Linked DNA regions of Aromatoleum aromaticum EbN1. The protein of the gene in region 2 interacts with the protein of the main gene of each other region in a pairwise test. Links are inferred from orthologs where the notes say so. Each region holds a gene or a part of one and is shown on either strand. Other genes may lie near its edges. The genes, in order: EBN1_RS19820, glnL and glnK.

The links.
Region 1: the proteins of glnL (region 2) and EBN1_RS19820 interact in binary tests that used the Escherichia coli proteins (3 or more experiments, as listed by UniProt). The link is inferred for Aromatoleum aromaticum EbN1 from one-to-one orthologs.
Region 3: the proteins of glnL (region 2) and glnK interact in binary tests that used the Escherichia coli proteins (3 or more experiments, as listed by UniProt). The link is inferred for Aromatoleum aromaticum EbN1 from one-to-one orthologs.

The regions. Positions count from the first base shown.
Region 1 is NC_006513.1:4,161,662-4,168,288, forward strand. The notes cover bases 2,197-5,150. They hold EBN1_RS19820 (P-II family nitrogen regulator), read right to left. Parts: upstream 3,866-5,150; coding sequence 3,527-3,865; downstream 2,197-3,526. Other genes in these bases: trxB (thioredoxin-disulfide reductase), read left to right, coding at 2,197-2,395; EBN1_RS19815 (Smr/MutS family protein), read left to right, coding at 2,542-3,498; EBN1_RS19825 (NAD+ synthase), read right to left, coding at 3,918-5,150. Outside these bases: EBN1_RS19800 (DNA translocase FtsK), read right to left, coding at 1-415; EBN1_RS19805 (Crp/Fnr family transcriptional regulator), read right to left, coding at 518-1,189; more of trxB, read left to right, coding at 1,442-2,196; more of EBN1_RS19825, read right to left, coding at 5,151-5,534; EBN1_RS19830 (GNAT family N-acetyltransferase), read left to right, coding at 5,786-6,627. UniProt on the Escherichia coli protein: P-II indirectly controls the transcription of the glutamine synthetase gene (glnA). P-II prevents NR-II-catalyzed conversion of NR-I to NR-I-phosphate, the transcriptional activator of GlnA. When P-II is uridylylated to P-II-UMP, these events are reversed.
Region 2 is NC_006513.1:2,424,878-2,431,108, forward strand. What follows is about bases 3,473-6,231. They hold glnL (nitrogen regulation protein NR(II)), read right to left. Parts: upstream 5,507-6,231; coding sequence 4,439-5,506; downstream 3,473-4,438. Other genes in these bases: ntrC (nitrogen regulation protein NR(I)), read right to left, coding at 3,473-4,395; EBN1_RS11595 (DUF4124 domain-containing protein), read right to left, coding at 5,561-6,037; glnA (type I glutamate--ammonia ligase), read right to left, coding at 6,169-6,231. Also shown: EBN1_RS11570 (TrpB-like pyridoxal phosphate-dependent enzyme), read right to left, coding at 1-1,273; EBN1_RS11575 (type III pantothenate kinase), read right to left, coding at 1,329-2,057; EBN1_RS11580 (biotin--[acetyl-CoA-carboxylase] ligase), read right to left, coding at 2,054-2,863; more of ntrC, read right to left, coding at 2,968-3,472.
Region 3 is NC_006513.1:1,879,059-1,885,539, forward strand. What follows is about bases 2,070-4,877. They hold glnK (P-II family nitrogen regulator), read right to left. Parts: upstream 3,739-4,877; coding sequence 3,400-3,738; downstream 2,070-3,399. Other genes in these bases: EBN1_RS08855 (ammonium transporter), read right to left, coding at 2,070-3,386; EBN1_RS08865 (TorF family putative porin), read right to left, coding at 3,788-4,519; EBN1_RS08870 (accessory factor UbiK family protein), read left to right, coding at 4,806-4,877. Also shown: EBN1_RS08845 (2-oxoacid:acceptor oxidoreductase subunit alpha), read left to right, coding at 1-815; EBN1_RS08850 (2-oxoacid:ferredoxin oxidoreductase subunit beta), read left to right, coding at 866-1,891; more of EBN1_RS08855, read right to left, coding at 2,034-2,069; more of EBN1_RS08870, read left to right, coding at 4,878-5,069; EBN1_RS08875 (YifB family Mg chelatase-like AAA ATPase), read left to right, coding at 5,194-6,481. UniProt on the Escherichia coli protein: Involved in the regulation of nitrogen metabolism. Regulates the activity of its targets by protein-protein interaction in response to the nitrogen status of the cell.

The DNA.
Region 1 (6,627 bases), 1.7 Mb from region 2 along the record:
TGCTTGCGCCGTGCGAGTGAAAACGCAGCGACTCGAGCGCGCTGCTCGCGACCAGCACGACGAAGAAACCCACCAGAACGATGAAGAACGACCGCCTGTCGAGGCGCAGGTCATGCTTCAGCCGGCGAAAGCCCCACACCAGCCCGTAGCCGAGAAAAACCACCCACCACCACGCGGACACGCCGAACAGGTAATACAGCAGATCCGCGAGCCACGCGCCAAAGCGCCCGCCCGGGTTGGCGATACGCGACACTTCGGCGGCGTGCGACCAGCCCGGATCGGCCTTGCTGTAGCCGAGCAGCACGAGGCCGACGTACAGCGACATCACGCCGAGAATCAGCCAGCGGGCTTCCTGCAACAGCAGCGAGATCTTTTCCGGCAAAGGTTGGGAACGTGAGGACAGGCGGGACGACATGAGGAGAAACTTGAGGGCGAAGGGAAACGACGGTGCGTAATTATATGCGATCCGTCAAAACGGCCGTTGCCGCTGTTGCGAAGGGAAACAGACCCGCCCGATTCAGACGCTCTGCAGGCGATCGCGCAGCACGATGCCGGCGCCGGTTTCCTCGATAAGCCCCTGCGCCGCGAGGTCCTTCATGACCCTGCTGACCATCTCGCGCGACGCCCCGATCATTTTCGCGATGTCCTGCTTCGTGATCTTGCGCACCACCACCACCGCCCCGTTCACTTCCTCCGACATTTCGAGCAACAGGCGCGCGACGCGGCCGTAGACGTCCATCAGCGCGAGGCTCTCGATCTTGCGATCGGCACTGCGCAGGCGGTCGGCGAGGTTGGCCATGATGCGCCAGGCCACTTCGAAGTTGCCCTGCAGGATCGTGCGAAAATCGTTCTTCGCGATCATCACGAGGTCGGAAGGCATCACCGCGACGACGGTCGCCGAGCGCGGCTGCTCGCCGAACATGCTCATCTCGCCGAACAGTTCGCCCTGCCCCAGAATCGTCAGGATCACCTCACGGCCATCTTCGTCGCTGACGACGACCTTGAGGCTCCCCGTCAGGACCAGGTAGACAAAATCGCAGCGCTCGCCTGCATGCACCACGCTCTGCCCGCGCGGGATGCGGCGCATCATCGCCAAGCGGGAAACCGTGGCCAGGGTGTCGTCGGACAAGCCCTGAAACAGCGAGAAGGTCTTCAAGGCGGTGGTGGAAACCGCGGTGGGCTGTGTCATGGCGACTCCGGAATGTGCTCGAACGGGCGTATCAGAAAACGGGAAAACTGGCGACGCACAATATCACTGATTTTACCGGAATCCGCGATTGACTTTCCCGACCGAACCCCAGCATCGCGTGGCGTCGATGAGGCACCTGCACTGATGAAAAACGCTTTTCGCGATCGTCCCGCACTATGGACATCATTGAATCGGCGGGACAAACCCCTCGGCTATAATCCCGCTGTCGCCAACCAGAAAGAAGATCACGCTATGACAACCAAGCACGCCCGCCTGCTCATCCTCGGCTCCGGCCCGGCCGGTTACACGGCCGCAGTGTACGCCGCCCGCGCCAACCTCGATCCGGTCCTGATCACGGGACTGGCGCAGGGCGGTCAGCTGATGACCACGACCGATGTCGACAACTGGCCCGCGGACGCCGATGGCGTGATGGGGCCTGACCTCATGGCCCGCTTCCAGAAGCACGCCGAACGCTTCAATACCGAGATGGTCTTCGATCACATCCACACCGTGAAGCTCGGCGAGAAACCGTTCCGGCTCGTCGGCGACGCCGGCGAATACACTTGTGACGCGCTGATCATCTCGACCGGCGCGACGGCGAAATATCTCGGCCTCCCGTCCGAAGAGAAATTCTCCGGCCGCGGCGTCTCCGCATGCGCGACCTGCGACGGTTTTTTTTACAAGAACCAGGACGTTGCAGTGATCGGCGGCGGCAACACGGCAGTCGAAGAAGCGTTGTACCTCGCCAACATCGCGAAGAAAGTCACGGTTGTGCATCGCCGCGAGAAGTTCCGCGCCGAGAAAATCCTCATCGACAAGATGATGGAGAAAGTCGCCGCCGGAAAGATCGAACTCGCGCTCAACTCGACGCTCGACGAAGTGCTGGGTGACAACACCGGCGTGACCGGCATGCGGGTCAGGGATGCGAATACCGGTGCGACCCGCGACGTCGCGCTGCAGGGCGTGTTCATCGCGATCGGCCACAAGCCGAACACCGACATTTTCGAAGGCCAGCTCGAGATGGAAAACGGCTACATCATCACCAAGGGCGGCCGCGAAGGCGACGCCACGGCGACCAGCGTGGCCGGCGTGTTCGCCGCGGGCGACGTGCAGGATCACATCTACCGTCAGGCGGTGACATCCGCAGGCACGGGCTGCATGGCCGCACTCGATGCGGAGCGCTACCTGGACACGCTCGCCGGCTGAGCACGACGATGACCCGGCGGCTTCCCCCTGCTGCACCGAAACCGGGAAGCCGGACCGGGCGAACATCGCATGCCTTCGAAGAACTTGCCGCCTTGCGCGGCAAGCTGAAACCGGCCGCGAGCAGCCAAAAGCCTGCGAAGCCGGAGATGCCCCACCCGGGTGCGGCAAAAAACACCCGCGACGCGACGGCCGCCGGAGTTCTCCCCGGCGCGTCCGCCGATGACGATCCGGCGCTGTTCCGCGAGGCTGTGCGGGATGTCGCACCAATCACGAAAGGGTGCGGACGAGCGGAAATCGAGACGCCGAAGCCGGCACCGGTACCGCGTCCGCAACCGCTCGAACCTGACACCCCCTCTCCCGCCGTGCGCGCGTCCCTCGATGGACTCGAGGACGCAGCGCTCTTTCGCTCGGCGACCGGCGACGTGACGCCGCTTCGCGACACCGGTCACGCGGAGCTCGGTCGCGCCCGTCCGTCGCCGTATCCACTGCACATGCGCGACGAGGACCGGCATCGCATCGAGACGGACCCGGCGTCGCTGCTGTTGCCGCCCGATCACGACGCGCTCGATCCGGCGGAGCTTTTCCGTCATGCGGTGCGCGGCGCCCGACAGATCGAATCACGCGACCGGGTCGAGCTGCAGCCTCCGCCGCCCCGCCCGGAGCCATTGAAGCACAGCGAAGACGAGCAGGCTGCGTTGCGCGAATCGCTCGACGCGCCGATGAGCCTCGAAGACCGGCTGGAAATGGGGGACGAGGCGATCTTCCTGCGCCCCGGCCTGCCACGCCGCGTGCTGATGGACTTGCGCCGCGGGCGCTGGGTGCTGCAGGGAGAAGTGGACCTGCACGGCTACAATCGGGACGACGCCCGCGAAGCGCTGGCACGCTTTCTCGCGGCGAGCCTGCAGCAGGGGCGCCGCTGCGTGCGGGTGATTCACGGCAAGGGGCTGGGGTCACCGGGCAAACTGTCGATCCTCAAGCACCTGTCGCGCGGCTGGCTCGCGCAACGCGAGGAAATCCTCGCGTTCTGCCAGGCCGGCCCGAACAAAGGCGGCTCCGGAGCGCTGCTGGTGCTGCTGAGGGCCGGCAATCCGCCGAAGGAGTGAACGCAGCCCGCAAGCCGGAAGGAAGCAATCAGATTGCGGCTTCGTCCGTTTCGCCGGTGCGGATGCGCACGACCTGCTCGACAGCCGTGACGAAGATCTTGCCGTCGCCGATCTTGCCGGTGCGCGCAGCCTTGATGATCGCTTCGACCGCCTGGTCCACGAGGTCGTCGCCGAGGACGATTTCGACCTTGATTTTCGGCAGGAAATCAACGACGTACTCGGCGCCGCGATACAACTCGGTGTGGCCTTTCTGGCGGCCGAAGCCCTTGACCTCCGACACGGTCAGACCAGCGATGCCGACTTCGGACAGCGCTTCACGGACCTCGTCGAGCTTGAACGGCTTGATGACGGCTTCGATTTTCTTCATGTAATTTCTCCTCGAGGGCTGGCGGACGCCGATTCGGCTCGGTCCTGCGCAGTCAGTATTCGTCCTGATAGCGCGATGTTATCGGATAACGCCAGTCCCTGCCGAAACCGCGCCTCGTCACCCGGATGCCGACCGGCGACTGGCGGCGCTTGTATTCGTTGCGCTTGAGCATCGCGACGGTGCGCCTCACGTCGGCTTCGGGGAAGCCGCGCGCGATGATCTCGCGCGGCGACTCGTCACGCTCCATGTAGGCCTCGATGATCGCGTCGAGCACGTCGTACGGCGGCAGCGAATCCTGGTCGGTCTGGTCCGGTTTGAGCTCGGCCGACGGCGGCCGGGTGATGATGTTCTCGGGCATTACCGGACTGACCGTGTTGCGCCAGCGCGACAGGCGGAACACGAAAGTCTTGTACAAGTCCTTCAGCACCGCGAAGCCGCCTGCCATGTCGCCGTACAGCGTCGCGTAGCCGGTTGCCATCTCGCTCTTGTTGCCGGTCGTCAGCACGATCGCGCCGGTCTTGTTCGACAGCGCCATCAGGATCATGCCGCGGATGCGGCTCTGCAGGTTTTCCTCGGTGGTGTCCGCCGGCAGCCCCTCGAACTGCCGGGCGAGCAGGTCGGCGAACGTGTTCATCGCCGGCTCGATCGGGATTTCGTCGTAGCGCACGCCGAGGTTCGCGACCAGTGCGCGCGAATCGTCGAGGCTCATCTGCGCCGTGTAGGGCGAAGGCATCATCACCGCACGCACCCGCTCCGGCCCGAGCGCGTCGACGGCGATGCACAGCGTCAGCGCGGAGTCGATGCCGCCGGACAGGCCGATGATCGCGCCGGGAAAACCGTTCTTGCCGAGGTAGTCGCGCACACCGGTCTTGAGCGCTTCGTAGACTTCCTCCTCGATCGGCCGTGCGGGAACGATTTCGCCCGGCTCCCAGCGTCCGCCGCGAAAATGCAGCACGTCGAGCCGCTCCTCGAACGAAGCCGCCTGATACCTGACTTGGCCGTCCGCGTCGAGCGCGAACGATGCGCCGTCGAACACCAGTTCGTCCTGGCCGCCGACCATGTTGCAATAGACCACCGGCAGGCCGGTGTCGGCGACGCGCCCGCGCAGCACTTCGTAGCGGCGCGCGAGCTTGTTCATGTGGTACGGCGATGCGTTCAGGCCGAGCAGCAGTTCCGCGCCTTCGGCACGCACCAGTTCGGCCGGGCCCGACTCCCACAGGTCGGCGCAGATATTGACGCCGAGCTTCACGCCGTTCAGTTCGAACACGCACGCGTCGAGGCCGCGGTCGAAATAGCGTTCCTCGTCGAACACTTCGTAGTTCGGCAGCAGATGCTTGTGATAGGTGGCGAGGACTTCGCCGTCGCGAATCACCGACGCGGCGTTGTAGCGCCAGTCGCGCCGCTCTTCCGGATGCCCGAGCACCAGCGTGATGCCGTCGGTGTGCAAAGCGATGCGTGCCACTTCGCGGCTGCATGCGCGGTAGAAATCCGGGCGCAACAGCAGGTCTTCGGGCGGATAGCCGGATAGCGCCAGTTCAGGCGTCAGCAACAGGTCGGCGCCAGCCGCGCGAGCCTGGTCGAGAGCGCGGATGATCCGGTCGGCATTGGCCGTGAGGTCGCCGACGGTAAAATTGAGCTGGGCGACAGCGATAGCGAGCGTTTTGTCCATGGGCGCAACTATACCGTTTCAGCCTGCAATCGGCGGACCACGAGCCCCACTCGATCGGCCGTTTTTCACCCACAGGGGGCGTGGGGAAAGCTGTGGATAAGACGTGAGCAAGCGCTACAAATCCCCTGCCCGCAAGGAAAATACGAAGTTGCGCAATAATTGGGCAGCTGGGCGGACGCTGCGGCACGCGACAAACGAATCGCGCCGGCCGCGGTCCCACCGATCGCTTCGATCACCACCGGGCTGCCAACGTGCCGACATACCGCTTTCGCCGCTTCGATGATGTGATCGGCATCGATCCCGCCGCCTGGGATGCGCTCACCAACGGACAGGTCTGCGTGTCGCACGCCTTCCTCGCCGCCCTCGAGGCGACGGGCTGCGTCGGGGCGGGCACCGGCTGGCTGCCGCGCCACGCAACGCTGTGGGAAGGGCCGCAGCTGGTCGCGGCGATGCCGTTGTACGAGAAGCACCACTCGTACGGCGAATACGTCTTCGACTGGGCGTGGGCCGAGGCGTATGCGCGCCATGGCCTCGCCTACTATCCCAAGTGGCTTGCGGCAGTGCCGTTCACGCCGGTGCCCGGGATGCGCCTGCTCGGCCGCGACACCACAAGCCGCAAAGCGCTGTTGCAGGCAACGCTGGCGTCGGCCGAGGAAAGCGGTTTGTCGTCGCTGCACGTGCTTTTCCCCACCGAAACCGAGGCTGGATGGATGCGCGAAGCCGGCCTGCTGATCCGCCAAGGCGTGCAGTTCCACTGGTTCAACGCGGGTTACCGGGATTTCAACGACTTTCTCGGCAGCCTGAATCACGAAAAGCGCAAGAAAATCCGCCAGGACAGGCGCCACGCCGCCGCCCATTCGCTGACGTTCCGCTGGCTCGACGGCACGACGGCGAACGCCGCCGACTGGGCGTTCTTCCATCGCTGTTACGCGGCGACTTACGCGCTGCACCGCTCGACGCCCTATCTCGGCGCGCCGTTTTTCACGCAGCTGGCGTCGCGCGCGCCGCACAGCGTGCGCCTGCTGCTCGCCGAACGCGAGGGCAAGCCGGTCGCAAGCGCCTTTTTCCTGTGCGACGGCGAAGCGCTTTACGG
Region 2 (6,231 bases):
AGCTCATGTCGAAGTGACCGTGGCCTGTCAGGTTGAACAGGATCGTCTTGGGTTCGCCGGTTTCCTTGCACTTGATCGCTTCGTCGATCGCGGCGCGAATCGCGTGGCACGATTCGGGCGCCGGAATGATGCCTTCGGTGCGCGCGAACAGCACGCCGGCTTCGAAAGTCGCGAGCTGGGGCACGGCGACGGCTTCGAGCAGCCCTTCGTGGTAGAGCTGCGAGACCAGCGGCGAGTCGCCGTGGTAGCGCAAGCCTCCGGCGTGAATGCCCGGGGGCATGAAATCGTGGCCCAGCGTGTACATCTTCATCATCGGCGTGAAGCCGGACGCGTCGCCGAAGTCGTAGGCGTACTCGCCTTTCGTCAGCGTCGGGCAGGAATTCGGCTCGACCGCGACGCAGCGCAGATTCTGCGCGCGCTTGTCGCCGGCCGCCTTGTCGGCAAGGAACGGGAACGCGATGCCGCCGAAGCTCGAACCGCCGCCGCAGGGGCCGAGGACGACGTCGGGATAGAGGCCGATCTTGTCGAACTGCTTCTTCGCTTCGAGGCCGATGATGCTCTGGTGCAGCAGCACGTGGTTGAGCACCGAGCCGAGCGTGTAGTTCGTGTCGCTGCGGCTGGCGGCTTCCTCGACCGCTTCCGAGATCGCGAGGCCGAGCGAGCCCTGGTTGTCCGGGTCCTTTGCGAGCGCGTCGCGCCCGGTTTGCGTCAGCTCGGACGGGCTGGCGAACACTTCGGCGCCCCACGTCTGCATCATCAGCCGGCGGTACGGTTTCTGATGGTAGCTGACCTTCACCATGTAGACACGCACTTCGAGGCCGAACATCTGCCCGGCAAAGGCGATCGACGAGCCCCACTGGCCGGCGCCGGTTTCGGTCGCCAGGCGCTTGATCCCGGCCTGCCTGTTGTAAAAGGCCTGCGGCACTGCCGAATTCGGCTTGTGCGAACCTGCCGGCGAGACGCCTTCGTTCTTGAAGAAGATCTTCGCCGGAGTGCCGAGTGCCCGTTCGAGCCGCACCGCCCGCATCAGCGGGCTGGGGCGCCAGATCTTGTAGGTCTCGCGCACTTCGTCGGGGATCGGAATCCAGCGCTCGGCGCTCAGCTCCTGCTCGAGGATTTGCGTCGGGAAGATCGCCATCATCTGCTCCGGGCTGACCGGCTTGCCGTCCGCGCCGAGCGATGGCGCCGGCGCGTGCGGCATGTCCGCGACGACGTTGTACCAGTGCGTCGGGATCTCGTTTTCTTCCAGCAGGATGCGGGTCGGTTCGGTCACGTTGTCTGCTCCGTTGAATGCACAGAAAGGAATATCGGATTGCTGCGAGGGACGCTCATGCGGCTGCGTCCTCGCGCGCGACGACTGCGAGCCCTTTCAGGACGAGATTGTCGACGCGCGAAAAAGGGATGCCAAGTAGTTCTTCGAGCTGCGGCGCGGCGCCTCCGCTGAGCAGGCAGCGGGCGCCGGGCAGGTGCGCGATCTGGCGGAACATCCGTTCGATCGCTCCGGCCTGCGCGTTGCGGCAGCCGGAGACGATCGCGTCGGCCGTATTGCGCGGCGCACCGACGTAGCGCCCTTCGGCAAACGGCAGCTGGGCAGTGTTGCCGGCGAGTGCGCGACGCATCAGGTCTTCTCCCGGCAAGATGATTCCGCCGTCGAAGTCGCCCGACGCGGCGAGGACGTCGACGGTCGTCGCCGTGCCGGCGTTGACGACGAGGCAGGCCGCGCGGTGCAGCGCGCGGGCGCCGATCAGCGCGACCCACCGGTCGGCGCCGAGCTGTGCGGGATTGTCGTAACGGTTGCGCACGCCGCAGCGCTCCGCCGAGGCGTGGATCCACTGCGGCGCGCTACCGACACCGCGCAATGCGGCAGCAATTGCGGCGGCGATGTCGGCGCCGGCGACGTTCGTGCCGACGACCCGGCGCAGACCGGGATGAGCCGCCACGATATCGCCCAGCGCGGCGACTTCGGCGTGGATAAGGGCCCCTTCGGCGATCCAGGCCTCTCCCCGGATCACGCCCCACTTGATGCGGGTGTTGCCCGCGTCGATCAGCAGGATCACTGCCGGACTCGCAGCGACACTTCGCCGGAGAGGATGCGCACCAGCCCGTCGTCACTGCGGATCAGCAGCGCGCCGTCTTCATCGACGCCTGCGCAGATGCCGTCAAGTTCGCGGCCTTCGCCGCTGACGCGCACCGGCAGGTCGGCGAACGCGTTGCGTTGCTGCCAGGCGCCGCGCAGCGCCGGAAAGCCGGCTGCGGCGTAAGTCTCGAACAGCGCGTGCAATTCGGCGAGCAGCGAAGCGAGCAGCGCGCTGCGATCGGGCAGCTCGGCCAGGTGCGCGGCAAGATCGGTGACGCCTGGCTGGTCCGGGATCGAAGTGCCGGCGGGCAGTCGCAGGTTCAGGCCGATTCCGACAACCGCTGCCGGGGTGCGGGCGCGGCCCGGCAGCAGTTCGACGAGAATGCCGGCGAGCTTGTCGCCATGCACCAGCACGTCGTTCGGCCACTTCAACTGCAGCCCCTCGACGCCGAGCTTCTCGAGCGCCCGGACGACGGCAAGGCCGGCCACCAGCGACAGTCCGGCAGGCACCGGCGCACCCGGTTGAAAGCGCCACAGCGCCGAGAAAGTCAGGCTGCCGCCGGGCCAGGACTGCCACAGCCGCCCGCGCCGGCCGCGACCGGCGGTCTGGCGATCCGCGACGACGACGGGAATCCGGCCGTCGTCGGCTGGGGGCGCATCGATGAGTTCGCTGTTCGTGGAGGCACATTCACCCAGGAGTCGCACGTCGAACGCACTCGCGAGCGTTCCGAGCGGCGCGGCGATCGCTGCGGCAGTGAAGGGCTGTTCGGTGGTCGGGGCAGTCAAGCCGGTTTTCCCGTGTCGTGGGTGAAAGCCGGCATTATCCGATATTGGACGGTCGCGCACGAGCGTGGGGCGCAGTCGCAGGGGAGTTTCTTCGGCCTCGCGCGTTAGCTGGAAGCGTTTTCGCTCGCCGGCGGATGCCGATGGTCCTCCATCCCGAGTTCCTGGATCTTGCGCGTGATCGTGTTCCGGCCGATGCCGAGCAGCAGCGCCGCGTCGATGCGCCGTCCGCCAGTGGCCGTCAGGGCGCGGCGGATCAGCGTGCGTTCGAATTCGCGCGTCAGGCGGTCGAAGACCTCGCCGGGGGAAGTCGCGATCAGGCGGTCCGCCTCGACGGCGAGTCCATCGACCCAGGCGACGGGCATCTCGCGCTCGGGCCGGTCGCGCATTTCGGGCGGCAGGTCGGCGACCTCGATGGTCTGTCCCGGCGCCATCACCGTCAGCCAGTGGCACAGGTTCTCGAGCTGCCGGACGTTGCCGGGGAAAGGTAGAGCCTGCAGGTACTTCAGCGCCGGTTCGGAAACGCGCTTGGGCTCGACGCCGAGATCCTGCGCACTTTTCTGCAGGAAATGCCGCACCAGGATGGGGATGTCCTCGCGGCGCTCGCGCATCGGCGGCAGGCGCAGGCGGATGACGTTGAGGCGGTGGAACAGGTCCTCGCGAAACAGCCCCTGCCGCACGCGGTCTTCGAGGTGCTGGTGCGTCGCGGCGATGACGCGCACGTTGGCGCGAACCGGCTGGTGGCCGCCGACGCGGTAGAAATGATTGTCCGACAGCACTCGCAGCAGGCGGGTCTGCAGTTCGGCGGGCATGTCGCCGATCTCGTCGAGGAACAGCGTGCCGCCATCGGCCTGTTCGAAACGCCCGCGGCGTTGCGCAGCCGCGCCGGTGAAGGCGCCGCGCTCATGGCCGAAAAGTTCCGATTCGAGCAGGTCGCGCGGGATCGCTGCAGTGTTGATCGCGATGAACGGGGCGTCACGGCGGGGACTGTGGCGATGCAGCGCGCGCGCGACCAGTTCCTTGCCGGTGCCCGATTCGCCGTTGATCAGCACCGTCGCGTGCGACTGTGCGAGGCGGCCGATCGCGCGAAACACTTCCTGCATCGAAGGTGCCTGGCCGAGGATTTCGGGCGCGACGGTCGCCTCCTCCGGTGCGCCCTGCTGGTGCGCGTTCTGGGCGATCGCACGCTGCACGAGGGCCACCGCCTGGTCGACGTCGAAGGGCTTGGGCAGATATTCGAATGCTCCGCCCTGGAATGCCGAGACCGCGCTTTCGAGGTCGGAGTAAGCGGTCATGATGATGACCGGCAGGTGCGGGTGCAGGGTTTTCACGCGCTGCAGCAGCCCGAGGCCTGATTCGCCGGGCATGCGGATATCCGAAACCAGCACTTTCGGGGGGTGGGGCGCGGTTTCCAGCGCCGTGAGCGCTTCGCCCGCCGAGGCAAAGCTGCGGTGCGAAATGTTTTCGCGGCTGAGGGCTTTTTCGATCACCCAGCGGATGGAGCGGTCATCATCGACGATCCAGACGGTGTTCATCAGTCATGCACTTTTTTGGTGCGATCGTGCCTGATCGTAATCCTCACGCACGGTCGGTAATCGGCAGCAGGATAGTGAAGCAGGTCCGCCCGCGACGGCTGTCGACCTCGATCATTCCCTGATGCTGCTCAATGAAGCTCTGGGCCAGCGACAGGCCCAGTCCGCTCCCGCCTTCCCGCCCCGAGACCAGTGGATAGAAGATCTTGTCGCGGATCTCTTCCGGAATGCCGGGGCCGTTGTCGATCACTTGCAATTCCAGTGCCAGTTTGAAACGCCGCTTCGCCAGCGTGACCTGCCGGGCGACCCGCGTGCGCAAGCGGATTTCCCCGCGGCCTCCCATCGCCTGTGCGGCGTTTCGCGCGATGTTGAGAATCGCCTGGATCAGTTGTTCGCGGTCGGCGGTGAACTCCGGCAAGCTGGTGTCGTAGTCGCGCCGCACCGCGAGCTCGGGAAACTCGGCAAGAATCAGGCGCCGCACGCGTTCGAGCACGTCGTGGATGTTGAGCTGCCCGGGACGCATCATGCAGTGCGAGGTCAGCAGCCGGCTCATCAGGTCCTGCAGCCGGTCGGCTTCGGCGATGATGACTTCAGTGTATTCGCGCAGTTGCGGGTCCCCCAGCTCGCGTTCGAGCAGCTGCGCCGAGCCGCGGATGCCGCCGAGCGGGTTCTTGATCTCGTGCGCGAGGTTGCGGATCAGCTCGCGGCTCGCCTGTTGCTGCTGCAGGAGCTGCTCTTCGCGTGCGACACGCAGCTGGGCGTCGATCGGGCGGAATTCGAGCAGCAGGCGAACGCCTACGGCTTCGGCTGGGCTGACGGTGCAATCGAGGTGAAGCGGCTCGGCGTCGGAACGTGCGATCTTCAGGTTCTGGCCCGTGTAGCTCCAGTTCTTGTGCAGCGCATTGTGCAGCGCCGCCCTCAGCCCGGCCGGCTCGCCGAGCAGCGCCGACAATGGCTGTCCGAGCAGGCGACGCTGGCTGACTTCGAAAAGGTTCTCGGCGCCTGCGTTGAGGTAGCGGATGACGAGCTCGGCGTCGACGAGGACGATCGCCGAAGACAGCAGATCCAGACCGGCGAACGGGCCGGGGTTCGAAGGGCGGTGTAGGTCGGGCATAAGCGTCCTGGGGAGTCCGAAGAGGTCTCGCAAAAAACGCGCCAGGCCCCTTCGCTACTTGAGGTTGCCGATTTCCTTTTTCAGTGCGTCGACATTGCGCTGGTGCAGTTCGACCTTGTCCTTGTAGGGCTGCAGCCGGTCGAGCACCTTCTGGTAGTTGCGCTCGTTGCCGAGCCGGATCGCCTCCTGCTCGACGAGCGCTTTTTTGGCTTCGGCGAGCGCTGTTTCCTCGACGAGGAGCTCTTTCTCGAGCACCTGGCGCCGTGTGCCGTCGCGCGCGCGCTGCGCTTCGGGAGTAACGCGCGGGAAATCGCTCGGTGTCGCGCGCGGCTGCGAGGCGGGGGCGCGGGGCGGGGCAGGGATCGACGACACGGGCTGGTCTTCGCTCAGTTCCTTGCAGCTGCGGGCGAAAGTACTGTCGTTGGTGTAGGTGACGCTGCCGCTGCTGTCGACGCATTTATAGACGCTTGCATGCGCGGGCGCGGTGGCGACCAGAATGAGGACGGCAGGGAAAAGGCGGATGTCGAGCATGAGGGCTGGCAGGAAATCCATTGGGGAAGCATGGGCCGTGCGGAAAGATCGCCGGCGGGTGGCGGCGATTAGACCTCATAAAAAAGGGACGGGCAATGCCCGTCCCTCCCGTGACCCGGGTAATGCGCAGATCAGAGGCTGTAGTACATGTCGAACTCGACCGGGTGGGTCGTGATGCGCATGCGGTCGACTTC
Region 3 (6,481 bases), 550 kb from region 2 along the record:
ACGTGCAGCGCGGCGGCCCGTCGACCGGCCTGCCGACGAAGATCGAGCAGTCCGACCTGCTGCAGGCGATCTACGGGCGCAACGGCGAATGCCCGATCCCGGTGATCGCCGCGCGCTCGCCCGCCGACTGCTTCGACTGCGCGATCGAGGCGTTCCGCATCGCCGTCAAGTACATGACGCCGGTGATCCTGCTTACGGACGGCGGCATCGCGAACGCCGCCGAGCCGTGGCGGATTCCGGACGTCGCCAGCCTACCGAAAGTCGAGGTGAGCTATCGCACCGATCCGGAAGGCTTCCAGCCGTACGCGCGCGACGAGAACCTCGCGCGCGCCTGGGTGCGCCCCGGCACGCCGGGCATGGAGCACCGCGTCGGCGGCCTGGAAAAGGACTTCCTCACCGGCAACATCTCGCACGATCCGCTGAACCACCAGCGCATGGTCGACGTGCGCGCCGCGAAAGTCGCCGGCACCGCGCAGGACATCCCGCCGACGACGGTCGAGGGGCCGGCCTCCGGGGACCTGCTCGTCATCGGCTGGGGCAGCACCTACGGCACGATCGCGCAGGCGCGCGAGAAGGCGGAGGCCGACGGCCGCTCGGTCGCGCATGTCCATCTGCGCCACCTGAACCCGCTGCCGCCGGACCTCGGCGACCTGCTCGCGCGCTACAAGACCGTGCTGGTGCCGGAACTCAACATGGGGCAACTCTCGAAGCTGCTGCGCGAACGCTACTTGTGCGACGTCGTGCCGCTGAACAAGGTGCAGGGCAAGCCCTTCAAGGTCAGCGAAATCCATGACCGCATCCTCGAACTGAGCTGACGCACGCGCCGCATCGCGTCCACGAGCCCCATCGTTACAGGAAGATCATCATGAACGACATGTCCGCACCCGTCGCACTGACGAAAAAAGACTTCGAATCGAACCAGGATGTGCGCTGGTGTCCCGGTTGCGGCGACTACGCCGTCCTCGCGCAGATCCAGAAGCTCTTGCCGACGCTCGGCATCCCGCGCGAGAACTTCGCTTTCATCTCGGGCATCGGCTGCTCGAGCCGCTTCCCGTACTACATGGACACGTACGGGATGCACAGCATCCACGGGCGCGCGCCGGCAATCGCGAGCGGGCTGAAGCTCGCCCGGCCCGAGCTGTCGGTGTGGGTCGTCACCGGCGACGGCGATGCGCTCGCGATCGGCGGCAACCACTTCATCCATGCGATGCGCCGCAACGTCGACCTGAAGATCATCCTGCTCAACAACCGCATCTACGGCCTGACGAAAGGCCAGTATTCGCCGACTTCCGAAATGGGCAAGAAGACCAAGAGCACGCCGCTCGGCAGCATCGACCGCCCGTTCTCCCCGGTCGCGCTCGCGCTCGGCGCCGGAGCGACTTTCGTCGCCCGCTCGGTCGACACCGACCTGCCGCATCTCGCGTCGGTGCTCGCGCGCGCGGCAGCGCACAGGGGCACCGCGTTCGTCGAAATCCTGCAGAACTGCATCGTGTTCAACGACGGCGCGTATTCGACACTGACCGACAAGGCGACCCGCGACGACGCGCGCGTGATCCTCGAGGACGGCAAGCCGCTGGTGTTCGGCAAGGCGCGCGACCGCGGCATCCGCTTGCGCGGCATGGAGCCGGAAGTCGTGACGCTCGGCGAAGGCGGTGTCGCCGAGAGCGAGCTCGTCGTGCATGACGAGAAAGCGGCGCACAGCGGCCTCGCGTTCTTCCTGTCGCAGTTCGACACGCCCGACCTGCCGGTCCCGCTGGGGGTATTCCGTTCAGTGCGCACGCCCAGCTACGACGAGCTCAACGCGCAGCTGCACGCTGACGCGCGGGCGAAAAAAGGCGACGGCCGCCTCGCCGATCTGCTGCAAGGCGGCGAGACCTGGACGATCGCGTAAGCGCGCTGCGGCGCAGCCGAAAACGCGGAAGGAGGCGCAAGCCTCCTTTCTTTTTTTGCCGACCACAGACGAAAAACGGGCGCCCCGCGACGGGGCGCCCGTCCAGTGGCCGGGGAAGAGGAGGGAACCCCGGCCGTGAAGCTCAGTGGTGGTACGCCGTCTCGCCGTGGGCGCTGACGTCGAGCCCCTGGCGTTCCTCCTCTTCGGGCACCCGCAGCCCGACGAGGATGTCGGCGACCTTGTAGGCGATCACCGCGACGACCGCCGACCACGCGATCGTGATCAATACACTATAGGTCTGGATCCAGACTTGGCCAGCGATCGAGAAGTCCTCGGCGCCGGTGCCGCCGAGCGACGGGGCGGTGAACACCCCGGTCAGGATCGCGCCGAGGATGCCGCCGACGCCATGCACGCCGAACACGTCGAGCGCGTCGTCCGCGCCGAGCATGCGCTTCAAGCCATTGACGCCCCACAGGCAGACGAAGCCGGCGAGCAGGCCGATGACGATCGCGCCCATCGGCCCGACCGAGCCGCACGCCGGCGTGATCGCGACGAGACCGGCAACGGCACCCGACGCTGCGCCGAGCATCGACGGCCGGCCCTTGAACAGCGCCTCGCCGAGCGACCATGCGAGCACTGCGGCGGCGGTCGCGACGAGCGTGTTGATGAATGCCAGCGCGGCACCTGACGTCGCTTCGAGGTTCGAGCCGGCGTTGAAGCCGAACCAGCCCACCCACAGCATCGACGCGCCGACCATCGTCAGCGTCAGTGAATGCGGCGTCAGCGCTTCGCGGCCGAAGCCGATCCGTTTGCCGACCATGTACGCGCCGACGAGACCCGCCACCCCGGCGTTGATGTGCACCACCGTACCGCCGGCGAAGTCGAGCGCGCCGTCATCGAGCAGCATGCCGCCGGGGCCCCACACCATGTGGCAGATCGGCAGGTAGCACAGCGTGAACCAGATCACCGAGAAGATCAGCACCGCGGAGAACTTCATCCGCTCGGCGAACGCACCGACGACCAGCGCTCCGGTGATGCCCGCGAACGTGGCCTGGAACGCGACGAACGCGAATTCGGGCAGCTTGACGTTGTCGGTGAAAGTGTCGGCGAGCGTGTCGATCGTCACGCCGGACAGGAACAGCTTGTCGAGCGAGCCGATGAACGGCGCTCCTTCAGTGAACGCGAGCGAATAGCCATAGAACACCCACAGCACCGCGATCAGCGAGAACACGACCATCACCTGCATCAGCACCGACAGCATGTTCTTCGAGCGCACCAGGCCGCCGTAGAACAGCGCGAGGCCCGGCAGCGCCATGAACAGCACGAGCAGGGTCGACGTCATGATCCACGCGACGTCGCCTTTCTCGACGATCGGCGCTGCGGCGGCGGCCTCGACGGCAGGTGCGACGGCTGTTGCAGCTTCCTGGGCGAGCGCGCTGCCGCCAGCGAGCCCGAGCGCAAGTGCGGCGGGCAGCAATGCGTAGAGTTTCTTCATGTTTTTTTCTCCGTTACAGCGCGTCGGGACCGGTTTCGCCGGTGCGGATGCGGATGGCCTGTTCGAGATCGAAAACGAAGATCTTGCCGTCCCCGATCTTGCCGGTCGCGGCCGATTTTTCGATCGCCTCGATCGCCTGATCGAGCAGATCGGGGCGGATCGCGGCCTCGATCTTCACTTTAGGCAGAAAATCGACGACGTACTCCGCGCCGCGATACAGCTCGGTGTGGCCTTTCTGGCGGCCGAAACCCTTGACTTCGGTGACGGTGATACCCTGCACGCCGATCGCCGAGAGCGCTTCACGCACTTCGTCGAGCTTGAACGGCTTGATGATGGCAGTGACGAATTTCATGGTCTTTCCTTTCAGTCGGGCGGGACGTGCCCGCGGCAGCGGTGGGGGTTCAGAAGGTCCGGCTCAATGAGAGGATCAGGCGCTCCTCGGCGAGGTCGACGTCGTCGAGGTCGGTATCGACGTAGTGCAGGCCGAGCGTGAAGTCGCCGACGGCCTTCGTCGCGCCGATCTTCCAGTCGGTGTACGAATCGGCCGGGCCTGTGACGACCTGGCGGCCGACGTGCGCGCTCAGCGCGAGGCCGGGCATCACTTCGTGGCTCGCCGTCAGGTCGAGGTACTTGCTGTGGTCCGAGCCGGGCGTGCCGAAGAGATCGGTGAAGGCATGGGAATACTTGAACGTCAGGAATTCCCAGCTCAGCCCGACGTAGCCTTCGAGAGTGTCCGGCTTCGACAGCCCGGTGTCGCGCCGCCACGAGCGGTCGAAGTCGCCCGGGTAGTAGTACTGCAGCAGGCCGACATCGAGGCCGAGCGCGCCGAACACGGTCCGGTAGCCGCCGTACACATCCAGTTCGAGGCTGTTGCCGGACGACGAAGTCGTTTCGGCGTCGCGCAGCCACGAGACGTTCGTGCCCCAGACGCCGGCATAGAAGCCGCTGTCGTGGGCGTAGTCGACCCCGCCTTGCAGCGCCGGGCGTTCATCGGTCTGGCTGATGCCGCGGTACGCATAGTCGGTGACCAGGCTGACGTTCGCAGTGAAGGGACCGTCGGCGGCGAGGACGGAACCCGCGCCAAGGACCGGCATGATGGTGAAGAGGGCGGCGGCGATTGTGCTCTTGCGCATTGCATGCTCCTTCAGGAGGGGAATTATCTGGCAGTGCACCACAAGCACGATCAATGCCATGTCGTGGATGTGTCCTGCAACAATATGATTATCAAATGAATTCTCCAGATCCATGGTCTGCGTGAAGGGGGTTTTGGTGCAAGCTGCAACGCCTCTGCTTTTCGTGATGCACCGGAACGGTGCGGCTGACGCACGATGGTGCATCGCGGCTCCTTTGCTGCCTACGGGCTGAAATCGACCGTGATAAACTGGCTGTCCCCATCACAACCGCCGCACAGGTGCCGCCATGCCCGGTCCCCGCATCCTCGATGAACTCGGCGCCAAGCTTTCCGAAATTGCCGCGAGCAATCCGGCGCGCGATTTCGAGAAAAACGCCAAAGCCCTGCTCGGCAGCGCCTTCAGCAAGCTCGATCTGGTCACTCGCGAGGAATTCGACGTGCAGCGTGAAATGCTCGCCCATACGCGGCAGAAACTCGCCGAACTCGAAGACCGTGTTGCCGCGCTGGAATCCGAGCTGACGCGCGTACGCACTGAAAACGACGCCGACTGAAGCCGCAACGCGCTCCCGTCGCAGCCACATCATCCGGCGCAACGCGGTTGCGCCGAATCCATCTAGGCGTTTGTCATCGACGCCGTCTCCGGTAGACTGCTCCCAGTCCATCCCGGAGACTTCGATGTCGCTGGCTCTCATACGTACCCGCGCGCTGGTCGGCCTCGCCGCACCGGAAGTGACGGTCGAAGTCCACCTCGCCAACGGCCTGCCTGCTTTCAACCTCGTCGGGCTCGCCGACACCGAGGTGCGCGAGGCGCGCGATCGCGTGCGGGCCGCGATCGTCACGTCGCAGTTCGAGTTCCCGCAGCGTCGCATCACCGTCAACCTCGCCCCCGCCGACCTGCCGAAAGAGGGCGGGCGCTTCGACCTGCCGATCGCGCTGGGCATCCTCGCGGCATCCGGCCAGATCGATGCGGGCGCGCTTTCGCGACACGAGTTCGTCGGCGAACTGTCGCTGAATGGCGCACTGCGCCCGGTGCGTGGCGCGCTCGCGGTGGCGCTCGAAACCGCTCGTGAAGGCCGCACGCTGGTGCTGCCGGTCGCCAACGCGGACGAGGCGGCGCTTGCGGAGGATGCGAGCGTGCTGGCCGCGGCGAGCCTGCTCGCGGTGTGCGGGCACCTGAACGGGCGTGCCGTGCTTCCGCCTCACCTGCCTCCGCTGCGTAGCCGGAGCGGGCCGCCCGAGGCCGATCTCGCCGAAGTCAAGGGACAGCTTCAGGCGCGCCGCGCGCTCGAAGTCGCCGCGGCCGGACAGCATTCGCTGTTGCTGTTCGGGCCCCCGGGAACCGGCAAGTCGATGCTCGCACGGCGCCTGCCCGGGCTGCTGCCGCCGATGGAGCAGGCCGAAGCGATCGAGAGCGCGGCGATCCAGTCGATCGAAGGCTCGTTCGACGTGCGGCACTGGGGACGCCGCCCGTATCGCGCGCCGCACCACTCGGCCTCCGCGCCGGCGCTCGTCGGCGGCGGCGCCGATCCGCGGCCGGGCGAGATCAGCCTCGCGCACCACGGCGTGCTGTTTCTCGACGAACTGCCCGAATTCGACCGGCGCGTGCTCGAGGCACTGCGCGAGCCGCTCGAAACGGGTCTCGTCACCGTGTCGCGCGCCCGGCGCCGCGCGGAATTCCCCGCCCGCTTCCAGCTCGTCGCGGCGATGAACCCCTGTCCGTGCGGCCATGCCGGCAGCGCCCGCTGCCGCTGCTCGCCGGACCAGATCGCGCGCTACCGCGGCAAGCTGTCGGGCCCGCTGCTCGATCGCATCGATGTCATCATCGAAGTGCCGCTGCTCGACCAGGCCGAGATGCTCGCGCAACCCGCTGGCGAATCGAGCGAAGCGGTGCGCTCACGCGTCGAGCGTGCGTGGGCGTGCCAACGCGAGCGCCAGAATGAGCCGAACAGCCGCTTAGCGGCGG